2 regions of the Stenotrophomonas sp. YJH_SMC_6 genome follow, and region 2 is predicted to be linked to the other one. Evidence: predicted binding sites of a transcription regulator. Region 2 holds the regulator's gene; the other holds the start of a gene.
What was found. The regulator HrcA, encoded in region 2, represses chaperone genes, less so after heat shock. The targets are predictions, from matches to a motif close to TTNGCACTCNNNNNNNNNGAGTGCNAA.

Region 1 (11,044 bases), on a different contig from region 2:
GCTCGGCATCATCCGGCGGGTCGGACAGGTGCCAGTCGATCAGCGTCGACAGCAGGCCCATGTAGGCCGGCGAGCTGCTGGTCTTGACGATCCTGCTGCGGTCGTCGGTCAGCTCCAGGTCCGGCTCGGACTGGCCAGTGGCTGCATCCTTGCCGCCCTCGTAGCGGATCGCCATGTACATCACCGCACGCGCCATGTCGCCCTTGCGCTTGCCCCACACCTCGAACGTGCCGGTGTTGCCGTCCGGCGTGCGCACCCAGTTGGAGTTGCCCGGATAGCCACCACTGCCGCCACCCTGGCCGTTGTTGGCCTCGGTGGCGCGCTCGCCGCAGCTGGCGTCGCACTTGCCGAACGGCTTGTTGCCACGGTCGGCGTTCCACTGTGCATCGGTCAGGTACAGCATGTGGGTGTCGGTATACGGCGCGTACGGCAGGCCCTTGTCACCCGTGGTGGTGGCAAAACCCAGCGAGTTCGGCCAGGTGTGCTCGCGGTTGTACTTCAGGCCACTGCCGCTGCCGGCGCGATCGGTCACCTTGGCGTAGCTGCGGTTGCGATACGCGTCGAGGATGCGGTTCGGGTTGTTCGGGTCCTCGTCGGCAATCTCCAGGATGGTCCAGGTGCTGGTGCCCGAGCCGCTGTACGGGTAGGCGGTGTGGCCCTTGATGGTGGCGTGCAGCGAGCAGCGCAGCTGGCTCGGGCTGGAGGTGTTCACCTTGGAGTAGTAGCCGGCCGGCACGCCCGGGTTGCCCGGGTCCGGATTGCCGCCGGTGCTGGCCACGGTGAACGCGATGCGGCTGTCGGCGGCCGGATGCGCGCCCTGCAGGTCGGTGATGCGCGCGGCACGGATGTCGAAGCGGCAGGCTTCACCGGCCACCAGCGCGGTGTTGGTGGACAGTTTCACGCTGCGTCCGCTGGCCGGGAAGGTCAGCGGCACGCTGCCGGAGGTACCGCAGCTCAGCGCGAACGCGCCGCTGGCCAGGTTCACCGTCTCGCTGAATACCACTTCCAGATCGGCCGCGGCCGGGAAGGTGCTGCTGCCCTGCGCCGGGGTGGTGGTGGACACCGACGGCGGCGTATTCGGGCCGGGGGTGGTGCCGCCGCTGAAGGTCTGGCCGTTGTTGCAGCTGCCGAAGGTCTGCCTGGCCGACTCGGCCCAGGTGAAGTGGGCGTACTGGCTGCCGCTGCCGGTAAGCTGCAGCGAGGTGCCGGGGGCCGTGCTGTTGGTCTCGGCCACCGGAATGTTCTGGCTGGTCAGGCCGGCGGCAGGGCCACCGGAGGCGGTGATGGCGCCCTCGTAGCTGAGGAACTGGACCACCTTGCCGCTGGCGTCGACCAGGGCGATGCCGTCGTTCGGGCCGTTCTGGATGCCGTTGGTCGGGTAGTTGACCACGGCGATGCTGGCGCTGCCGCAACCGGCGGCGGTGCCGGCCGGGACCGGGTTGTTGGCGTAGACCGTGGCGGCCGAAGGATTGCTGCCGTTGTAGAGGTAGAGGCGGTAGCCGGACAGGTCTTCACCTGCGGTAGCGACCACTTCGATGGCTTCGCCGACGTCACCGGCGGCGGTGCTGTCGTCGTAGTGCAGTTCATTGATGAAGACCTCGGCCTGGGCCGGCGCCGCGGCCAGTGCCAGCAGGCAGGCGGCGGCAAGCGGGGACAGCAATCGCATCGACTACTCCTTGTGATTGGGAATGCGTGACCGAGCCTAAGGCCGATCCAGTGACACTTTGTCGTAAATGAACGTCAGATATCTGACAGTGCGACGCTTGTCACCGAAATTGTCCAGGACCAACGCCTTGGCCGAGGCGCGCGGGTGGAAAAAATTTTTTCATTCCGCCCTTGAAAGGGGGCGGCGGGGCTCCATCTCTGCCCTGCTCCCGACGTTGTCGGGTTTCTTCACGTGCGGTTCTGGCACTCGCCTGGGGTGAGTGCTAACATCGCCGGACTTTTTTAGACCAATCAATCACTTAAGAGGTCTCCTATGAGCATCAAGCCGCTGCACGACCGCGTTGTGGTCAAGCCGATCGAAGCCGACGAAATCTCCGCCGGTGGCATCGTCATCCCCGACTCGGCCAAGGAAAAGTCCACCAAGGGTGAGGTCGTGGCCGTCGGCCCGGGCAAGCCGCTGGACAACGGCAACGTGCGCGCGCCGTCGCTGAAGGTCGGCGACAAGGTCATCTATGGCCAGTACGCCGGCAGCTCGTACAAGAGCGAAGGCGTCGAATACAAGGTCCTGCGCGAAGACGACGTGCTCGCCGTCATCGGCTGAGCCTCGGCGCGACCTGTTTCAACCTGATCCCAAACTCCCAGCCGCCGGGCATCGTCCGGCGCTACCAATGAGGTAAATGCAATGGCTGCCAAGGATATTCGTTTCGGTGAAGACGCCCGTTCGCGCATGGTGCGCGGCGTCAACGTTCTCGCCAATGCCGTCAAGGCCACCCTGGGCCCGAAGGGCCGCAACGTCGTGCTGGAAAAGAGCTTCGGCGCCCCGACCATCACCAAGGACGGCGTCTCCGTCGCCAAGGAAATCGAACTGGCTGACAAGTTCGAGAACATGGGCGCGCAGATGGTGAAGGAAGTTGCTTCGCGCACCAACGACGATGCCGGCGACGGCACCACCACCGCCACCGTGCTGGCCCAGGCCCTGATCCGCGAAGGCGCCAAGGCCGTTGCCGCCGGCATGAACCCGATGGACCTCAAGCGCGGTATCGACAAGGCCGTTTCGGCCGCCGTCGCCGAGCTGAAGAACATCTCCAAGCCGACCGCCGACGACAAGGCGATCGCCCAGGTCGGTACCATCTCGGCCAACTCGGACGAGTCGATCGGCCAGATCATCGCTGACGCGATGAAGGAAGTCGGCAAGGAAGGCGTCATCACCGTTGAAGAAGGCTCGGGCCTGGACAACGAGCTGGACGTGGTCAAGGGCATGCAGTTCGACCGCGGCTACCTGTCGCCGTACTTCATCAACAACCAGCAGTCGCAGACCGCTGACCTGGATGACCCGTTCATCCTGCTGCACGACAAGAAGATCTCCAACGTCCGTGACCTGCTGCCGGTGCTGGAAGGCGTCGCCAAGGCCGGCAAGCCGCTGCTGATCGTGGCCGAGGAAGTTGAAGGCGAAGCGCTGGCCACCCTGGTCGTCAACACCATCCGTGGCATCGTCAAGGTCGTGGCCGTCAAGGCTCCGGGCTTCGGCGACCGTCGCAAGGCGATGCTGGAAGACATGGCCGTGCTGACCGGCGGCACCGTGATCTCCGAAGAAGTCGGCCTGTCGCTGGAGAAGGCCACCATCAAGGACCTGGGCCGCGCCAAGAAGGTGCAGGTCTCCAAGGAGAACACCACCATCATCGACGGCGTCGGCGACAAGGCCAACGTTGATGCACGCGTGGCGCAGATCAAGACCCAGATCCAGGACACCTCCTCGGATTACGACCGCGAGAAGCTGCAGGAACGCGTGGCCAAGCTGGCCGGCGGTGTTGCCGTGATCAAGGTCGGCGCCTCGACCGAAATCGAAATGAAGGAAAAGAAGGATCGCGTCGACGACGCCCTGCACGCCACCCGTGCGGCCGTTGAAGAAGGCGTGGTTCCGGGCGGCGGCGTTGCCCTGGTCCGCGCGATCACCGCGCTGGCCGGCCTGAAGGGCGCCAACGAAGACCAGAACCACGGCATCCAGATCGCCCTGCGTGCGATGGAAGCCCCGCTGCGCGAGATCGTTGCCAACGCCGGTGACGAGCCGTCGGTCATCATCAACAAGGTCAAGGAAGGCACCGGCAGCTTCGGCTACAACGCCGCCACCGGCGAGTTCGGCGACATGCTGCAGTTCGGCATCCTGGACCCGACCAAGGTGACCCGTTCGGCGCTGCAGAACGCGGCCTCGATCGCTGGCCTGATGATCACCACCGAAGCCATGGTTGCCGAAGCTCCGAAGAAGGACGAGCCGGCCATGGGCGGCGCCGGTGGCATGGGCGGCATGGGTGGCATGGGCGGCATGGACTTCTAAGGTCCACGCCCGCGTCGGACGTTGCCGGCCCTGGCCGGCGCGTCTCCCCGATGCAAGGAAAAACCCCGCCGCGAGGCGGGGTTTTTTTGTTGCCCGGTTGCCGCCATGGCGCCGCGTCGCTACGCTCGCAGACCATGCCTACCTCGTTCATCGTCGTCGACGACTTCCTTTCTCCAGCCGATGCACACGGCCTGCGCCAGGCCGGCCTGGGCCTGACCTACCCGGCGCAGGAGGGGGCATTCCCCGGGCGTAATTCGCTCGAACGGCTGGAGCTGGACGGCCTGTCCGAGGCCGCGTCGCGGTTGGTCAACGAGCCGCTGCGGCCGGTCAATCCGTTGCAGTCGCACGGCAAGTTCCGGCTGACCCTGGCCAGCGATGTGGGTCGCGCCAAGGTGCACACCGACCATTCGCACTGGTCCGGCATCCTCTACCTCAGCGCCCCGGAGCACTGCGAAGGGGGTACCGAGTTCTTCCGCCATCGCCGCACCAACACCGAGCGCATGGCGCTGAACGCCCACGAGCTGGCTGCGCTGGGCTACGCCAACGGCGGCGACATGCATCGGGACATCATCGAGCGCGACAGCGTCGACGACAGCCAGTGGGAAATGACCATGCGCATCCCGATGCGCTTCAACCGTCTGGTGCTGCTGCGCCCGTGGTTCTGGCATACCGCCGGCCCGGCCTTCGGCGACCGGCCGGAGAATGGGCGGCTGGTCTACCTGATGTTCTTCGAGCAGGCGCGTTGAAGGGAGGTCATCCACGCATGGCGTGGATCTACTTCACGAATGCCTTCGCTGCGCCGTACTCCCACTGCCACGGTACGCCGATGTCGCCGAGCACGAAGGCCACCAGCGCCGGGAAGGTCGCCTCGGCGCGCACATCGTTGCCCAGGATCACCACGCAGCGCTGCTGCTGCTCGACGCACACCAGCGTATTACCGACCGCATCATCGTGGCCGCCCTTGTAGAAGCCCGCGCCTTGCGGGCCACGGAACGTCACCACTCCCAGGCCGGCCGCCAGGTCCTTGCGCTGCAGCGCCTTCGGCAGCTCCGGCTGCAGGGTGGGGAACTGGCTGGCGGTGGTGATCGGCAGCTGCGGCCGCACCAGCTCCTTGCGCATCGTCGCTGACAGCCCATCGCCGCGCACGTAGCCGGCGGCGAAACGGGCCATGTCGGCGATGGTGGTATCCATCGAACCGGCCGCGCGCACGCGGCTGCGCTCATCGTGCGGCTCGGCGGTGCCCTCCATGGTCCAGCCGTCGGCCAGGTTGGTGGCGAAGTCCCCGCGCCACATCATGCTGGTGCGGGTCATGCCGAAGCGGTCGAATACCCGCTGCTGCATCAACGCACCCACATCCTCGCCCAGCCGTCCGCGTTCGATCACGAACTGCAGCAGGATCAGCCCTTCGCCGGAATAGCCGTAGCGGCTGCCTGGATCGAAGTGGAACTTCAGCCGGCCGTCCGGTTCAAGAAACCCGAAGTTGGCAAAGCCACTGGCATGGTTGAGCAGCAGGCGAGGGGTGAGCTGGCGCCAGCGCGCATCATCGGCCAGCACGCGGTAGTCGGCGTACTTCTTCGTTTCGGGCGGATAATCCGGCAACGGCTTGTCCAGCGCTGTGGCGATGCTGGCATCCAGATCGATCCTGCGGTCCTGCGCCAGCTGCGCGACCAGATGGCCGAATGCCATCTTGGTCAGCGAGGCGGCGTACATCACCGTATCGGTGCGCAGTGGTTCGCCTGCGGTATTGCGCTCGCCGTAGGCGGCGACGTGCACCACCTTGCCGCCGTCGATCACCGCCAGTGCCATGCCGCGCGCCTGTGCGGCCTGCATCAACCGCTGCGCTTCGGCGTCGATGCGGGCCGGCGAGGGTACCGGGGGAGGTGCAGCCAGCACGGCCAGCGGGAACAGCGTCAGCAACATCAGGGCAGCACGGCACATGCGTGGAACTCCTGGTGGGGCGCACGGCGATGCTACGCCAGGCTGCCGCTGGCGTCATTGCCGGATGTCAGCTGGCCTGCGGCCGGCGCAGGCAGATCCGGGACGCGCCGGCACCAATGTCCACCTGGCCGCCGCGCATTGCATCCGCACCAAGGATCAGCGCCGGCCGGCCCTCCAGGCCGATCGCCTTGAACACTGGCAGTTCGCTGATGCGGACCTCCATCGAGGGGTGCTGCCAGCCGTTGCCGGCCATGCCGGGCAGGGTGTACAGCCAGGTTGCCTGCTTTCCGCCGCCCAGGCCTTCGGTGCCCTTTTCACGCACCCGCACCCGTGCGTCGCTGCCGTCGGTGCGCAGCCCCAGTGCGCGGGCTGCTTCGGCGTTGAGGACGGTCTGCGCGGCACCGGTGTCGACCACGGCGATGGCGTCCACCGTGGGCGCGCCCAGTGCAAGCATGATGAAGCCGAACTGGCGCAGGTCGTCAGTGCGTCCGGGCAGCGCATTGGGCTGGCAACCCGGTCCTTCCAGGTTCAATCCGCCGGGTGTCCACAGCGCCAGTTGATTGCGGCCGAAGTCCCAACGGGTGTCCCAGCGTCCGGTCAGATCGTTGCCGATCAAGCCGTCAATGGCTGGATCATCGTCCTTCGGCAACGACGACAGATCGACCTTCATGGCTTGGGCCTGCAGCTGCCAACTGCCCAGCTGCCAGGACGTTCTGCGTATGCGCTGCAGCCGCGCGGAGGCTGCACTTGCCCCTTGGGCCTGTGATACCTCCGCATCCGCATCTCCCAGACCGTAGCGCCGCACGACGCGGTCATCGACCAGCGTGGCGCCTGCAGCGCTGTCGACCACGAAGCGCAGCGGTTCGGCACGCCCGTCCAGCGACACGGCCACGGCCGGATGACCGCCCTGCATCCACATCGGCAGGATGTGTTCGGGGGAATCGGACGCCAGCGCAGCCAGCGGGGCAGCAAGCAGGACGAATGGAATGAGGCGCAAGGCAGGTCTCCGCAGTGATCATGGGTGACCATTGGCGCGCAGCGCCGTATCGCGGGAATATCGGCGTTGATACCGTCCTGATACAGACCTGCCTGATACTGCCTGCATGACAACTCCCGCCCGTGTCATCGTTGTCGATGACGACGCCAGCATCCGTGATGCCATCGCCGATTGCCTGTTGCTGCATGGCTACCGGGTACGGGTGGCAGCGGACGCGACGGCGCTGGACGTGCTGCTGCAGGTCGATCGCCCGGACGTGATCATCCTCGACTGGATGATGCCCGGTGAGGATGGCCTGTCGGTCTGCCGCCGGCTGCAGGCACGGGCCATTCCGATCCTGATGCTGTCGGCGATGGGCAGCGCACCGGACAGGGTGATCGGCCTGGAGATGGGCGCGGACGACTACCTGGCCAAGCCGTTCGACCCGCGCGAGCTGCTGGCGCGGGTACGCGCGCTGCTGCGCCGGCAGGACAAGCTGCGCGCGCGGGTAGCCAGTGAACTGCGCTTTTCTGGTTGGCGGTTGCTGCCGGAACAACGTCGCCTGCTGGCGCCGGATGGGAACGAGCTGGTGCTCAGCCGTGGTGAATTCAGCCTGTTGCTGGCGCTGGCCGAACGCCCCGGGCGGGTGCTGGGGCGCGAGCAGCTGCTGCAGCTGAGCCGTGGCGAACCGAGTGACAGCGTCGACCGCGCGGTCGACCTGGCGATCAGCCGCCTGCGCCGCAAGCTCGGGCAGGCCTCACCCGGTGCGGAAGCCCTGGTGCAGACATCGCGTGGCGAAGGCTATCGCTTCCACGCCGAGGTACAGGTGCTGTGAACAGCCGGTGGCCGACCGCGCGTTGGATCACGATGCTGGCCCTGGCCAGCCTGCTGCTGGCGACACTGGTCAGCGTGGCCGTGGTTGGCTGGATGCCTCGGCCCGCGCCGCCACCGATGCGGTTGGACCAGGCCGTGCAGGTGCTGCGGGGGGAGCAGGCCGCGGCACCACTGGGCCTGCATCTGGCGACGCAGGATGCGCCACCACAGGGCAGTGCCAGTGACTGGCTCACCCAGTTGGCGGCGCTGCAGATGGGTTTGCCGGCGAAGGAGGTGCGCCTGGTCTGGAGCGGACAGGGCAAGGCGCCTGATGTGCAGGTCATCGAAGGCGGCGAGGTGCTCGACGGCACGGCGCGGGTCGGTGTACTGAAGGCGCAGGCCGCGCTGCTGACCGCGATGCAATGGCCGCCGTTTGAACTGGGCGTGCGCCAGGCCGATGGCCGCTGGCGGGTGGTCGGCAGCGATCACAGTGATCTGGCAGCTTGGCGGCGACAGGTGATACTGGCGCTGCTGGGCGGTGCCGTGTTGCTGGCGCCGCTGGCGGCGTGGGCATCGATCCGGCTGGGGCGTCCACTACGACGCTTGGCCGATGCCAGTGCACGTGTGGACCTGCAAGCCGACACGCCCCTGCCGGATGATGGCCCGCGCGAGGTACAGATGCTGGCCGCCGCGATCGGCACCGGTCGAGAGCGCCTGCGTGCGCAGGCCCAGGACATGACCCATATGCTGGCTGCAGTGGCGCACGACCTGCGCACACCATTGACCGGCCTGCGACTGCGCGCCGAGTTCGCGCCCACACCACAGGCGGCCCGGATGGTGGCGGACATCGAGCGCATGGACACGATGATCGAGCAGGTGCTCGATTACGCACGCGGCGAATTGCAGCCGTTGCAGATGCGCCCGCTGGATCTGGCCGCGCTGCTGGAGGAGTGCGTGCAGGCAGCGTTGCTGCGCGGTGTCGAGATCTCCATCCAGGGGCCGGACAGTCTGCCCTGGCACGGCGACGCGCTGCTGCTTCGGCGCGCGTTCGACAACCTTATCGACAATGCCGATCGCTATGCCGGGGCGATGGAACTGCGGCTTGCCGTGGTTGAGCGAGGGGTCCAGCTGGAGGTGATGGATCGGGGCCCAGGTATCGCCGAGGGCGACCGAGTACGCCTGCTGCAACCGTTCCAGCGCAGCGAGCGTTCTCGTAGTCGCACCACCGGTGGAGCGGGACTTGGGCTGGCAGTGGCCGCCAATGTGGCGAGGCGGCACGCGGGCGAACTGCAGCTGCTGCACCGGGAGGGCGGCGGGCTGATTGCGTGCCTGCTGCTGGGAAAGTTCACCTGATATCGGCTGTGGTTTACAGGCAGCGGCTGTTCGGCTGTATGATTAGGCGCCTAACCATATCACGTACTTGAGATGATCGAAGCCAAGCACCATGCCCTGATCGAGGAAGCGCAGCGACGCGGTCACGCCAACATCGCGCCGCTGCGCCTGTGTTTCCAGCTGCTCTCGCTGTCCTCGTCGATCGATCGCGACTGCGCCGCGCGGCTGGCACCGCATGGGCTCAGCGAGGGTCGCTTCATCGTGCTGTTCCTGTTGCACGGGGCCGGTGGCGCACTGCCGCCGCATGTGCTGGCCGAGCGCGCCGGCGTGACCCGCGCCACCATCAGCGGCCTGCTCGATGGCCTGCAGCGCGAAGGCCTGCTGCAGCGTCGCAACGACGACGGGGATGGCCGCCGCCTGCAGATCGTGTTGACCACACCGGGAAAGCGTTTGGCCGAATCGCTGTTCGAGCAGCACACGCAATGGATCGGTGGGCTGTTCAACGGCCTGGATGCTGATGAACAGCAGCAGCTGTCACAGCTGCTGCACAAGGTCTGGCAGCACACGGACGCCGGGCGGGAATCCGCAGCATGAGCACGGCCATTCCTGCGGAACGCCGGCAAGCACTCAACACCGGCCGCGTCCCCGCCACCCATCTGGCAGAATGCCTGGCAGTGGATTTTGCCGCGCTGCTGCAGGTGGTGGCGCCTGCGCTTGCACCGGAGGCGCAGCAACGCATGCGGGACGCCTCAGGCAAGGGCATCACGCTGCGCATGGCCCTGGCTGCGCAACTGCTGCGTGAGGCGGGGCAGGGGGCGCCTGCGCTTTGGCAGCATCACAGCTCCGATACCGTGCGTGGCTGGGCCTGCTACCTGATCGGCAGCGATGCCCGCGCAACGCTGGCAGGGAAACTGCAGCAGATGCGCACACTGGCCGATGACCCCCATTTCGGTGTGCGCGAATGGGCGTGGCTGGCACTACGCACGGACATCGTTGCCGCACCACTGCAGGCGCTGGAGCACCTGCAACCGTGGTCACAGGAAACATCGCCGTACCTGCGCCGCTTTGCCTGCGAAGCACTGCGTCCGCGCGGTGTCTGGGCCACGCATATCGCACTGTTCAAGCAGCACCCGGAACATGTATCCGCGCTGCTGGAAGCACTGGCCGACGATCCGGAACGCTATGTGCAGGATTCGGTCGGAAACTGGCTCAACGATGCCGGCAAGACCCAGCCGCAGTGGCTGCGCCAGCTGTGTACGCGTTGGCAGCATGAGCGCCACAGCGACGCCAACGCCTACATCCGCAAACGCGCGCTGCGCTCGCTCCGGTAGTGCCGGCCGCTGGCCGGCACCCCCCGAACCCTCAAGGAAGAACCACCATGTCGCACACCTTCATCGAGCTCTACACCGCCACCCCTGCCTGGACCACACTTCCGCCCGAGCAGCGGAACGCCTTCTTCGCCCGTATCGGCGCCGGCATGCAGCAGTTCGATCCGGTCCGCATCACGCCGCTGGCGATGGGCCGCATTGCCTCGGGCGTACCGCACGGCAGCGATGAGCAGTTCTATGCGGTCTGGCGCTGTGCAAGCCGCGAGGAGGTCGATGCGTTGATGGCCGGCATTGCCGCTACCGGCTGGCATGAGTACTTCACCACCACCCAGGCGGTAGGCGCGATGGACAGCATGGCCCAGCACCTTGCCGACCTGGCCGCCTTGTAGCGGCGCGGCAGACGCCGGCAGATCCCGGTGCTGGGCATGGGTGGCACATGCGCCTGTCACCCAGACGCGGTAAACAGGACATTGCCCATGTCCATCCGCAGGAAGGTCGATCATGCAGAGCACGCTCCAGGTCACGCTGTTCGGCCCTCTTGGCGACAGCCCGGCGTTGCAGTTGCCGGGGCTGGAGGGGCCGTCGGTGGCCATCCAGGAATCGGCCCTGCGGCGCTTGGTTTCCGATCTCTACACCGCGCGTTCCCTGCTCAACCCCGAG
Region 2 (11,044 bases):
CTACGAACTGGAAGAGCACTCGCTGGTGCTGTACGTGCGCAAGAAGCGCAAGTAAGCCGATCCAGCCAGCCAGATGCGACGAAACCCCGGGCCTGCCCGGGGTTTTTCGTTGCTGGGTCGCGTGCTGGGGTCAGAGCCCTTTGCTGGCGCAAAGGGATCCGACCCCGGCCTACCCCTGACCTCCAAGCAGCACGTCCAGATCCACCGCCTCGGCCATCGCCCGGTTCCCCGCATCACCCGGATGCAGGTGATCGCCGGAGTCGTAGGCAGCGGCCATCCGTGACGGATCGGCCGGATCGCGCAGGGCCGCGTCCAGGTCGATCACCGCGTCGAACGGCCCGTCGGTGCGCAGCCAGGCATTGAGCTGGCGGCGCAGGGCGTCCTTGTCCGGGTGGTAGTAGTCGTCCAGCGGCGTGCCGGGCAGGGCGCCGGCGAACGGCATCAGGGTGGCGCCGAGGATGCGTAGACCCCGCCGATGGGCCTGTTCGGCCAGGGCGCGGTAGCCTGCCTGCAGCTCGGCAAGCGTGGGCCGCGCCTGCTTGCGCGCGAAGGCAGTGCCGGGCCAGCTGATGTCATTGATTCCAACCAGCACGATCACGCTGGACACGCCAGGCTGATCCAGTGCATCGCGTTGGAAGCGGGCGAGCGCGGATTCCCCCATGCCGTCGTGCAAGAGGCGGCCACCCGAGATGCCGGCATTGACCACCGCCGCCCCGTACGGGACCAAACGTGCGGCCAGATGGTCGGTCCAGCGCTGGTCCTGGTCGAGGCTGGCGGTGGCGCCGTCGGTGATCGAATCGCCGATCACCACCACGCTGCGTGCGCTGGTCGGCGCCTCGACCTCGATGCCGGCCAGGAACAGGCGGGCCGTGGTGCTGCTGGCCCCGCTCAGTGCCTGGGCCTGGCTCTGGTCGCCAGGCGCAATCCAACTGGTCTGCCTGCCCTCCCAATGGAACGTCTGTACCGGCATCGGCCCCGGCACGAAGACGCTGACCTGCAGCGCCTGCCGGTCAGCCGTGGCCAGTGGCAGCGGATCGCTCAGCCGTTCCTGCCCGGGGCCGATCAGCACTCCGGGCTGGCCTTCGAAACTGAGCGGCTGCGGGGTGTCCCCCGCCCGGGCGGCCACGCTCGCCGCCCCGATCCGCAGTGGTTGAGTGCCGTAGGCATTGCTCAGCCGCACCCGCAGCCGAGACCCGCCCAGGCTGATACGTGCCGTCTGGCGGAAGGTCTGGTCCTGCAGTGCGGCTGGGACCAGGGTCGGAAACAGGAATTCCGGGCCCCAGACCGGTTGCGGGCTGGCCTGCCAGCTGGCGACCCAGTGTGGCGCAGGGGCGGCGCTGGCGGCACTGGACAGGCCGATCAATGCGGTGGTGACGAGCTGGCTGAAACGATTCATCGGGCAATCCCGGGTGGAGGGATTGCCATGGTGATTCCGTACTCATCTGTGAACTAGACTGCGCATGGACAATCATCTGTGAACTGGATTCATTGCCATGGCGCGCTCCGACATCAACCGATCCGGCGAACTGGAAGTGTTCGTGCGGGTGATCGAGACCGGGGGCTTTTCCGCAGCCGCCCGAACATTGGAGATGACCCCGTCGGCGGTCAGCAAGCTGGTGGCGAGGCTGGAACAACGTCTGGGGACGCGCCTGCTGCAGCGTTCCACCCGCCAGCTGCAGCTGACTCCCGAGGGCTGCGCGTTCTACGAGCGCGGCCTGCGCGTGCTGGCCGACCTGGACGAGGCCGAGCGCTGTGCCAGTGCTCACGCCGAGCCGCGTGGACGCCTGCGGGTCAATTCCAACGTGCCGTTCGGCCAGCATTTCCTGTTGCCGTTGCTGCCGGCGTTCCTGCAGCGCAATCCGCAGGTAGGCGTGGACCTGACCCTCAACGACGAGGTGATCGACCTGCTGGAGCAGCGCACCGACGTGGCGGTGCGGGCCGGTCCGCTGAAGAGCTCGAGCCTGGTGGCGCGGCGGCTGGGCGCGACGCGGATGATGATCGTGGCTGCACCGGCCTACGCGCAGCGGCACGGGCTGCCACGCACTGCCGAGGAGCTGCAGTCGCACAACCGGCTGGATATCGGCCATGCGCGCGCGATGCAGGGCTGGCCGTTGCTGCAGGACGGGCGCGAACGCATGCTGCTGCCCAGTGGCAACGCCCGCGCCAGCAACGGCGATGCGCTGCGCCAGCTGGTGCTGGGTGGGTTGGGCATGGCGCGGCTGGCAGCATTCCAGGTGCAGCAGGATATTGCCGCCGGGCGCCTGCTGCCGGTGCTGGAAGAGGCCAACCCCGGTGACCTGGAAGAGGTGCACGCGGTGTTCCTGGGGCAGGGCGGCTACCTGCCGCTGCGGGTGCGCGCGTTTCTTGATTTCCTGGTGGAGAACGTCGACCTGACGCAGCCACGGGGGTAGTGCCGGCCGCTGGCCGGCAACCTCACGATCTTCGACCCCTCGCATCGGTTGCCGGCCAGCGGCCGGCACTACCGTGCGGAAGCCGGGCCCACGCACGGTAGTGCCGGCCTCAGGGCTGCAGCAGCTTGCGCGCGGCGGCGCGCGCTTCCTTGCTCACTTCCACGCCGCCGAGCATGCGTGCCAGCTCTTCCTCGCGCGCCTTGCTGTCCAGCTTTTCCACGGCGCTCTGGGTCATGCCTTCCACCGGGCCCTTGCTGACCCGGTAATGGGCATGGCCCTTGGAGGCAACCTGCGGCAGGTGGGTCACGCACAGCACCTGGCGCTTCTCGCCGAGCGCGCGCAGCTTCTGGCCGACGATGTCGGCTACCGCGCCGCCGATGCCGGAGTCGACTTCGTCGAACACCATGGTCGGTACTGCATCCAGGTCCAGCGCGGCCACTTCGATGGCCAGCGAGATGCGTGACAGTTCGCCGCCGGAGGCCACCTTGCGCAGGGCGCGCGGCGGCTGGCCGGCATTGGCTGCGACCAGGAATTCCACGCGCTCGGCACCCTGCGGGTCGGGCTTGGCGGCGTCCTGCGGTTCCAGCTCGATCAGGAACTGGCCGCCGCCCATGCCCAGCTCTGCGATGATGCCGGTGGTGGTGGCCGACAGCTCGGCAGCAGCGTTGCGACGGCTGGCGGTCAGCACTTCGGCCTGTGCGCGCCAGGCGGCGGCGGCCTTGTCGATCTCGCCGGCCAGGCGCTGCAGGCGTTCGTCGGCGCCGCGCAGCTGTTCCACTTCGGCGTGCATGCGCTCGCGCTGCGCACCCAGCTCGTCCATCGGCACGCGGTGCTTGCGGGCCAGGTCGTGCAGACGGCCGAGGCGGCGCTCGTTCTCCTCGAACTGTTCCGGGTCGGCGTCGAGGTCGTCATGCACCCGATCCAGCAGCGACAGGGCTTCGTGCAGCTGGATCGAAGCGTTCTCGATCAGGCCATCCACCTCGCCCAGGCGCGGGTCGTGCTCGATCAGGCGCGACAGCTCGTGGCGCACCTGCTGCAGCAGGTCCAGCGCGGAGCTGCCGTCGTCGCCGTTGAGCTGGTTGCTGGCGGCCTGGCAGGCGCTCAGCAGGGCGCTGGCATGGGCCTGGCGGCGGTGGCTGGCGCCGAGTGCGGCAATCGACTCCGGCTCCAGGTCTTCACGGTCCAGCTCGCGCAGCTGGTGCTCCAGGAAGCCGATCCGGTCACTGACGTCGCCCTGTTGCGACAGCGCCAGCGATTCATCGACCAATGCCTGCCAGGCCGCGGCGGCGCGTCGCACCTGGCGGCGTTCGTTCTCGTTGCGCGCATAGGCGTCGAGCAGGGCCAGCTGCGACGGGCGCGTCAGCAGGGCCTGCTGTTCGTGCTGTCCGTGGATCTCCACCAGCAGCGAGGCCAGGTCGCCCAGTTGCGCCAGGGTCACCGGGCGGCCGTTGATCCAGGCCCGCGAACCGCCATCGGCGCGGATGACCCGGCGCAGCTGGCACTGCTCCTCGTCGTCCAGCTCGTTGTCGGCCAGCCACTGGCGTGCAGCCTGCAGCTGCTCCAGCGCAAACTCGGCCGAAAGCTCGGCGCGCGCGGCGCCGTGGCGGACCACGCCGCTGTCGGCGCGCAGGCCGGACAGGAAGCCCAGCGCGTCGACCATCAGCGACTTGCCGGCGCCGGTCTCGCCTGAAACCACGGTCATGCCTGGCCCGAACTCCAGTTCGGTGGCGCGGACGACGGCGAAATCCTTGATCGAAAGATGTCTGAGCATGGGTAAGGGGGTATCAGCAGCCGCGCAACGCTAGCACGCGGGCGAGGGAGGTCCAATGACTTGCCAAGGTGATGCGCCGCCATTATCTAGTGTCCGTGTCTCACAGGTTGATTCCATGCACGGTTCTCCCGACCAGCTTGCCCCGCGTGCGCGCCATCTGCTGCGCACGCTGATCGCGCGTTACATCCAGGACGGCGAGCCGGTCGGCTCGCAGACGCTGGCGCGCGTGGCCGGGCTGGAGGTCAGTCCGGCCACCATCCGCAACATCCTGGGTGACCTGGAAGACCTGGGGCTGCTGGCCTCGCCGCACACCTCCGCCGGGCGCGTCCCGACCGCACATGGCTACCGGGTCTTCGTCGACAGCCTGCTGCAGATGCAGCCGCCGGGCGAAGGCGAGCTGGCCCGGTTGCGCCAGGAACTGGCTGGCGGCGGCAGCACCCAGGCCCTGCTCGGCAGCGCCTCGGAGCTGTTGTCGGCGATGAGCCACTTCGTCGGCGTGGTCAGCGCGCCGCGACGCGAGCAGTTCGCCTTCCGCCAGATCGACTTCGTGGCGCTGGACGGGCGCCGGGTGCTGGCGATCCTGGTGTTTGCCGACAACGAGGTGCAGAACCGCGTCATCGAGACCCGGCAGGAGTTCGCGCCGGGCCAGCTGGAGCAGGTCGCGAACTACCTCAATGCCCATTTCGCCGGCCTGCCGATGGCCGAGATCCGCACCCGACTGCTGCTGGAACTGCGCGATGCCCGCTCCGAGCTGGAACAGCTGCTGGCGCACAGCATCGAGCTGGCCGAGCAGGCCCTGCAGCCGGCGGCCGACGACATGCTGGTGGCCGGCCAGACCCGCCTGATGGGGGTGCAGGACCTGTCCGACCTGGAGCGCCTGCGCGAGCTGTTCGAGCTGTTCTCCAGCAAGCGGGAGATCCTGCAGCTGCTGGAGCGGACCATCCAGGCGCCCGGCGTGCGCATCTTCATCGGCGAGGAGACCGGGATGATGCCGCTGCAGGGCGTCTCGCTGGTCACTGCCCCTTACACGGCCAATGGCCAGGTGCTGGGCGTGCTGGGGGTGATCGGCCCCAAGCGGATGGCCTACGACCGCGTGATCCCGCTGGTCCAGGCTACCGCCGATGTACTGGGCGCGGCGTTTTCGCCAGCCGGCCGCCCGCCGGGAACATCCGACGCTTGAAACGCAGCATCCCGCCCACACTAGGGTGGGTGGAGGCGGAGATTGACCGCCAGGGACCCAGACATGAACCACGAACAGCCAGATATCGAATCCCAGCAGAGTGCCGCCGATGCGGCCGCCACCGCCGGCGTCAACGACGAAGTCGAGCGCCTGCGCGCCGAAATCGAACAGGTCAAGGCCGATGCCCTGCGTGAGCGCGCCGACCTGGAGAACCAGCGCAAGCGCGTTGCCCGTGACATCGAACAGGCCCGCAAGTTCGCCAACGAGAAGCTGCTGGGCGATCTGCTCCCCGTGTTCGACAGCCTGGATGCCGGCCTGAAGGCCGCCGGCGACGACCCGCACCCGCTGCGCGAAGGCCTGGAGCTGACCTACAAGCAGCTGCTGAAGGTGGCCGCCGACAACGGACTGGTCCTGCTGGACCCGATCGGCCAGCCGTTCAACCCGGAACACCACCAGGCCATCAGCCAGGTGCCGACGCCGGGCGCCGCCCCGGGCAGCGTGGTGACCGTGTTCCAGAAGGGCTACCTGCTCAACGAGCGCCTGCTGCGGCCGGCGCTGGTGGTGGTGGCCGCCGATTGATGGACCAGGCCGGGCTTTGCCCGGTCCCGGTTGTGCCAGGCCATGCCTGGCAAGGTTTTCCAGGCGCTGAACACAGCGTTCGGGAGACGGCTTGAATGTTCCACGAGCCTCCCCCACATCGTATTCATCCACCGGCCGAACGGCCGGACTGACACCAACAAGCATCCTCAGGAGTCTCCCCCATGGGCAAGATCATTGGTATCGACCTCGGCACCACCAACTCGTGCGTGGCGATCATGGACGGCGGCAAGGCCCGCGTCATCGAGAATTCGGAAGGCGATCGCACCACCCCGTCAATCGTCGCCTACACCAAGGACGGCGAAGTCCTGGTCGGCGCCTCGGCCAAGCGCCAGGCCGTGACCAACCCGAAGAACACCTTCTACGCGGTGAAGCGCCTGATCGGCCGCAAGTTCACCGACGCCGAAGTGCAGAAGGACATCGCGCACGTCCCGTACAGCATCCTGGCCCATGACAATGGCGACGCCTGGGTGGCCACCAGCGACGGCAAGAAGATGGCCCCGCAGGAAATCTCGGCCAAGGTGCTGGAAAAGATGAAGAAGACCGCCGAGGACTTTCTCGGTGAGAAGGTCACCGAAGCGGTCATCACCGTGCCGGCCTACTTCAACGACAGCCAGCGCCAGGCAACCAAGGACGCCGGCCGCATCGCCGGCCTGGACGTCAAGCGCATCATCAACGAGCCGACCGCGGCCGCGCTGGCCTACGGCCTGGACAAGGGCGACAACAAGGATCGCAAGATCGTGGTGTACGACCTGGGCGGCGGCACCTTCGACGTCTCGGTGATCGAGATCGCCAACGTCGACGGTGAAAAGCAGTTCGAAGTGCTGGCCACCAACGGCGACACCTTCCTGGGTGGCGAAGACTTCGACAACCGCGTCATCGAGTACCTGGTTGAAGAGTTCAACAAGGACCAGGGCATCGACCTGCGCAAGGATCCGCTGGCCCTGCAGCGCCTGAAGGATGCTGCCGAGCGCGCCAAGATCGAGCTGTCCAGCGCCCAGCAGACCGAAGTGAACCTGCCGTACGTCACCGCTGACGCGTCGGGTCCGAAGCACCTGAACATCAAGCTGACCCGCGCCAAGCTGGAAGCCCTGGTGGACGACCTGATCAAGAAGTCGATCGAGCCGTGCCGCGTCGCCCTGAACGATGCCGGCCTGCGTTCGAGCGACATCAGCGAAGTGATCCTGGTCGGCGGCCAGACCCGCATGCCGAAGGTGCAGCAGGCGGTGACCGAGTTCTTCGGCAAGGAACCGCGCAAGGACGTCAACCCGGACGAAGCCGTGGCACTGGGTGCTGCGATCCAGGGCGGCGTGCTGGGCGGCGACGTCAAGGACGTGCTGCTGCTGGACGTGACCCCGCTGTCGCTGGGCATCGAGACCATGGGCGGCGTGTTCACCAAGATCATCGAGAAGAACACCACCATCCCGACCAAGGCCTCGCAGGTGTTCTCCACCGCCGAGGACAACCAGTCGGCCGTGACCGTGCACGTGCTGCAGGGTGAGCGCGAACAGGCCCGCTTCAACAAGTCGCTGGCCAAGTTCGACCTGTCCGGCATCGAGCCGGCCCCGCGTGGCCTGCCGCAGGTGGAAGTGTCCTTCGACATCGACGCCAACGGCATCCTGCACGTGTCGGCCAAGGACAAGAAGACCAACAAGGAACAGAAGGTCGAGATCAAGGCCGGTTCGGGCCTGTCCGAGGAAGAGATCGCGCGCATGGTCGCCGACGCGGAAGCCAACCGCGAAGAAGACAAGAAGTTCCAGGAACTGGTGCAGGCCCGCAACCAGGCCGACGCCCTGATCCACGGCACCCGCAGCGCCATCACCGAGCACGGCAGCAAGGTCGGCGGCGATGTCATCGGCAAGGTCGAGGCGGCCCTGGCCGACCTGGAAACCGCGATGAAGGGTGACGACAAGGCACAGATCGAAGCCAAGTCGAAGGCACTGGAAGAAGCTGGCCAGTCGCTGTTCGCCGCTGCTTCGGCCGACCAGGGCGGTGCCCCGGGTGCCGACGCCGGCAATGCCGGCAAGGCGCAGGACGACGTGGTCGACGCCGAGTTCACCGAAGTCAAGGACGACAAGAAGTCCTGATCCGGACCGACACGGGACGCTGGCCACCAGCGTCCCGTTGTCGCATCAGGGTCCTGACCGCCCACCGGCGTGTCGGGGCGCCCGACGCAAGAGCGGACCTGGTTCCGCTCTTCCGCTTTGACGAATCCCGACTTTCCGGAACCAGATCCACGATATGAGCAAGCGCGATTATTACGAAGTGCTGGGCGTTGCCCGCACCGCCACCGACGACGAGCTGAAGAAGGCGTACCGTCGCTGCGCGATGAAGTTCCACCCGGACCGCAACCCGGGTGATGCGGCGGCCGAAGCCTCCTTCAAGGAGTGCAAGGAAGCCTACGAAGTGCTGTCCGACGGCAACAAGCGCCGCATGTACGACAGCCATGGCCACGCGGCGTTCGAGCACGGCATGGGCGGCGGCGGGCCGGGCGGCCCGGACATGAACGATATCTTCGGCGATATCTTCGGCAACATCTTTGGCGGCGGTGGCGGTGGTCCGCGCCAGGCGCGTCGCGGCGCCGATATCGGCTACGTGATGGAGCTGGACCTGGAAGAAGCCGTGCGCGGCGTCGAGCGCCGCATCGAGATTCCGACCCTGGCCGAGTGCGGCGACTGCGATGGCAGTGGCTCGGAAGACGGCAAGGTCGAAACCTGCAATGTGTGCCATGGCCGCGGCCAGGTGCGCATCCAGCGCGGCATCTTCGCCATGCAGCAGGCCTGCCACAACTGCGGCGGCCGTGGCCAGATCATCGCCAAGCCCTGCAAGACCTGCCACGGCAACGGCCGTGTCGAGGAAGACAAGGTGCTGTCGGTGAAGGTGCCGGCCGGCGTCGATACCGGCGACCGCATCCGCCTGCAGGGCGAGGGCGAAGCCGGTCCGGCCGGTACGCCACCGGGCGACCTGTACGTGGAAGTGCGCGTGCGCGAGCATGCGATCTTCCAGCGCGATGGCGACGACCTGCACTGCGAAGTGCCGATCCGCATCTCGCAGGCGGCACTGGGTGACACCGTGCGCGTGGCCACCCTCGGCGGCGAAGCGGAGATCCGCATTCCGGCCGAGACCCAGACCGGCAAGCTGTTCCGCCTGCGCGGCAAGGGCGTGCGTTCGGTGCGCAGCCGCAGCGAGGGCGACCTGTACTGCCGCGTGGTGGTGGAGACTCCGGTCAACCTCACCCCTGAGCAGCGCAAGCTGCTGGAACAGTTCGAAGCCACCTTCGTCGGCGAGGAAGCACGCAAGCATTCGCCGAAGTCGGCCACCTTCATGGATGGCGTGAAGGGCTTCTGGGACCGGATGACGTCCTGAGTTTTCAACGCAAGTGTTGAACGGTAGCGCCGGGCCATGCCCGGCGTTTTCGTTTGCGATCAGCGGAAAAACGCCGCCGGCGTCTGCCCCAGCTGGCGCTTGAACATGCTGGTGAACGCGCTGGGGCTGTCGTAGCCCATCGCCAGCGCGACATCGATGACCTTGTCGCCGACCGCCAGCCGCTCCAATGCGGCCAGCAGTCGCGCCTGCTGTCGCCACTGGCCGAAGGTCATGCCCAGCTCGTGGGCGAAGTGGCGCTGGATGGTTTTCACGTCCACTTCCAGCGCCTGTGCCCAGTCCTGCAGCGTGGCGTCATCGCCGGGGTGCTTCTGGATGTGCTGGCAGATCCGCTGCAGGCGCGGGTCGGTGGGCGAGGGCAGGTGCAGCGGGAGCACGTCCATGCGATGCAGTTCGTCCAGCAGCAGGCGCACCACGCGGCCATCGCGGCTGTCTTCGATGTGCTCGCCCTTGATCAGGGTGGCTGCCTGCAGCAGTTCGCGCAGCAGCGGTGCCACCTGTACCGCGAACGGTTCGGCCGGCAACTGCGGGGCGAACGACGGATCGATGTACAGGCTGCGCATGTGCACGGCGGCAATGCAGTCCACCGCGTGCACCATGCCCGCCGGCATCCAGATCGCACGGGTGGAGGGCACGACCCAGCGACCGACTTCCGAGCGCACCACCATCAGCCCCGAGATGGCATAGACCAGCTGGTGGCGCTGGTGCTTGTGGCCTGCGATATGGGTGCCTGCCGGGTACTGGGTAACCCGGTAGGTGACCGGACGATGCAGTGGCACATCACGCCACGGCGCAGCCGGGTCGACATCGCCGGCAATGTCCTTTTTGCGATAGGCCATGACCCGAACGCGGCAGAAGGGAGGGGAGGGCAACCGTAGCATGCGTGGCTCGCCCCCAACCTGACTGCGTCCATGTCCGCCTTGGCTTCTCCCGCAACGACCTCACGTCCGGTGGCTCCCGGTGTGCTGGCAGCTATTTCCACCTCGCATGTCGTCAACGACATGATGCAGTCGCTGATCCTGGCCATCTATCCAGTGATCAAGGGCGGCTTCAACCTGAGCTTCACCCAGATCGGCCTGATCACGCTGACCTACCAGCTGACCGCTTCGATCTTCCAGCCACTGGTTGGCGCCGCCACCGACCGTCGCCCGGCGCCGTACTCGCTGCCGATCGGCATGGCCTCGACCCTGTGCGGCATGCTGCTGCTCGGCTTCGCGCCGAACTATGCGGTGGTGCTGATGGCTGCGGCGATGGTCGGCATTGGTTCGGCCATTTTCCATCCGGAAGCATCGCGCATTGCGCGGCTGGCCTCGGGTGGCCGCCATGGCTTCGCACAGTCGGTGTTCCAGGTGGGCGGCAATTTCGGTACCGCGCTCGGTCCATTGATTGCTGCAGCGGTGATCGTGCCGCATGGCCAGCATGCCGCGTCGTGGTTTGCCGGCGCCGCGCTGATCGGCATTGCACTGCTGACCTATGTCGGCCGCTGGTACGCGCTGCACCTGGGCACCCCGCGCCCGGCCAGCACCGCCTCGATGGCGCCGCGCCATCCCCCGCGCACCGTGGCCAAGGTGCTGGCGATCCTGCTGGTGCTGATCTTCAGCAAGTACTTCTACATGGCCAGCATCGGCAGCTACTTCACCTTCTACCTGATCCACCACTTCGGCATTCCGGTGGCACAGGCGCAGCTGCATCTGTTCGCAT

Region 1: AC5P9N_RS05670 (co-chaperone GroES) is a predicted target of HrcA. The motif match lies at 1,906-1,932, and genes of this name have one in related genera.

What each region holds. Positions count from the first base shown of each region.
Region 1 is NZ_JCAFUM010000004.1:133,498-144,541, reverse strand. Features, by position in the region: gene AC5P9N_RS05675 (endonuclease) at 1-1,666, opposite strand, end outside; gene AC5P9N_RS05670 (co-chaperone GroES) at 1,979-2,266, shown strand; gene groL (chaperonin GroEL) at 2,348-3,997, shown strand; gene AC5P9N_RS05660 (DUF6445 family protein) at 4,132-4,743, shown strand; gene AC5P9N_RS05655 (serine hydrolase domain-containing protein) at 4,772-5,935, opposite strand; gene AC5P9N_RS05650 (aspartyl protease family protein) at 6,003-6,932, opposite strand; gene AC5P9N_RS05645 (response regulator transcription factor) at 7,039-7,746, shown strand; gene AC5P9N_RS05640 (sensor histidine kinase) at 7,779-9,077, shown strand; gene AC5P9N_RS05635 (MarR family winged helix-turn-helix transcriptional regulator) at 9,150-9,650, shown strand; gene AC5P9N_RS05630 (DNA alkylation repair protein) at 9,647-10,387, shown strand; gene AC5P9N_RS05625 (DUF6616 family protein) at 10,435-10,773, shown strand; gene AC5P9N_RS05620 (hypothetical protein) at 10,886-11,044, shown strand, end outside.
Region 2 is NZ_JCAFUM010000016.1:77,634-88,677, reverse strand. Features, by position in the region: gene fur (ferric iron uptake transcriptional regulator) at 1-55, shown strand, start outside; gene AC5P9N_RS18160 (SGNH/GDSL hydrolase family protein) at 170-1,396, opposite strand; gene AC5P9N_RS18155 (LysR family transcriptional regulator) at 1,494-2,411, shown strand; gene recN (DNA repair protein RecN) at 2,521-4,182, opposite strand; gene hrcA (heat-inducible transcriptional repressor HrcA) at 4,298-5,362, shown strand; gene grpE (nucleotide exchange factor GrpE) at 5,426-5,941, shown strand; gene dnaK (molecular chaperone DnaK) at 6,124-8,046, shown strand; gene dnaJ (molecular chaperone DnaJ) at 8,201-9,325, shown strand; gene AC5P9N_RS18125 (AraC family transcriptional regulator) at 9,385-10,182, opposite strand; gene AC5P9N_RS18120 (MFS transporter) at 10,255-11,044, shown strand, end outside.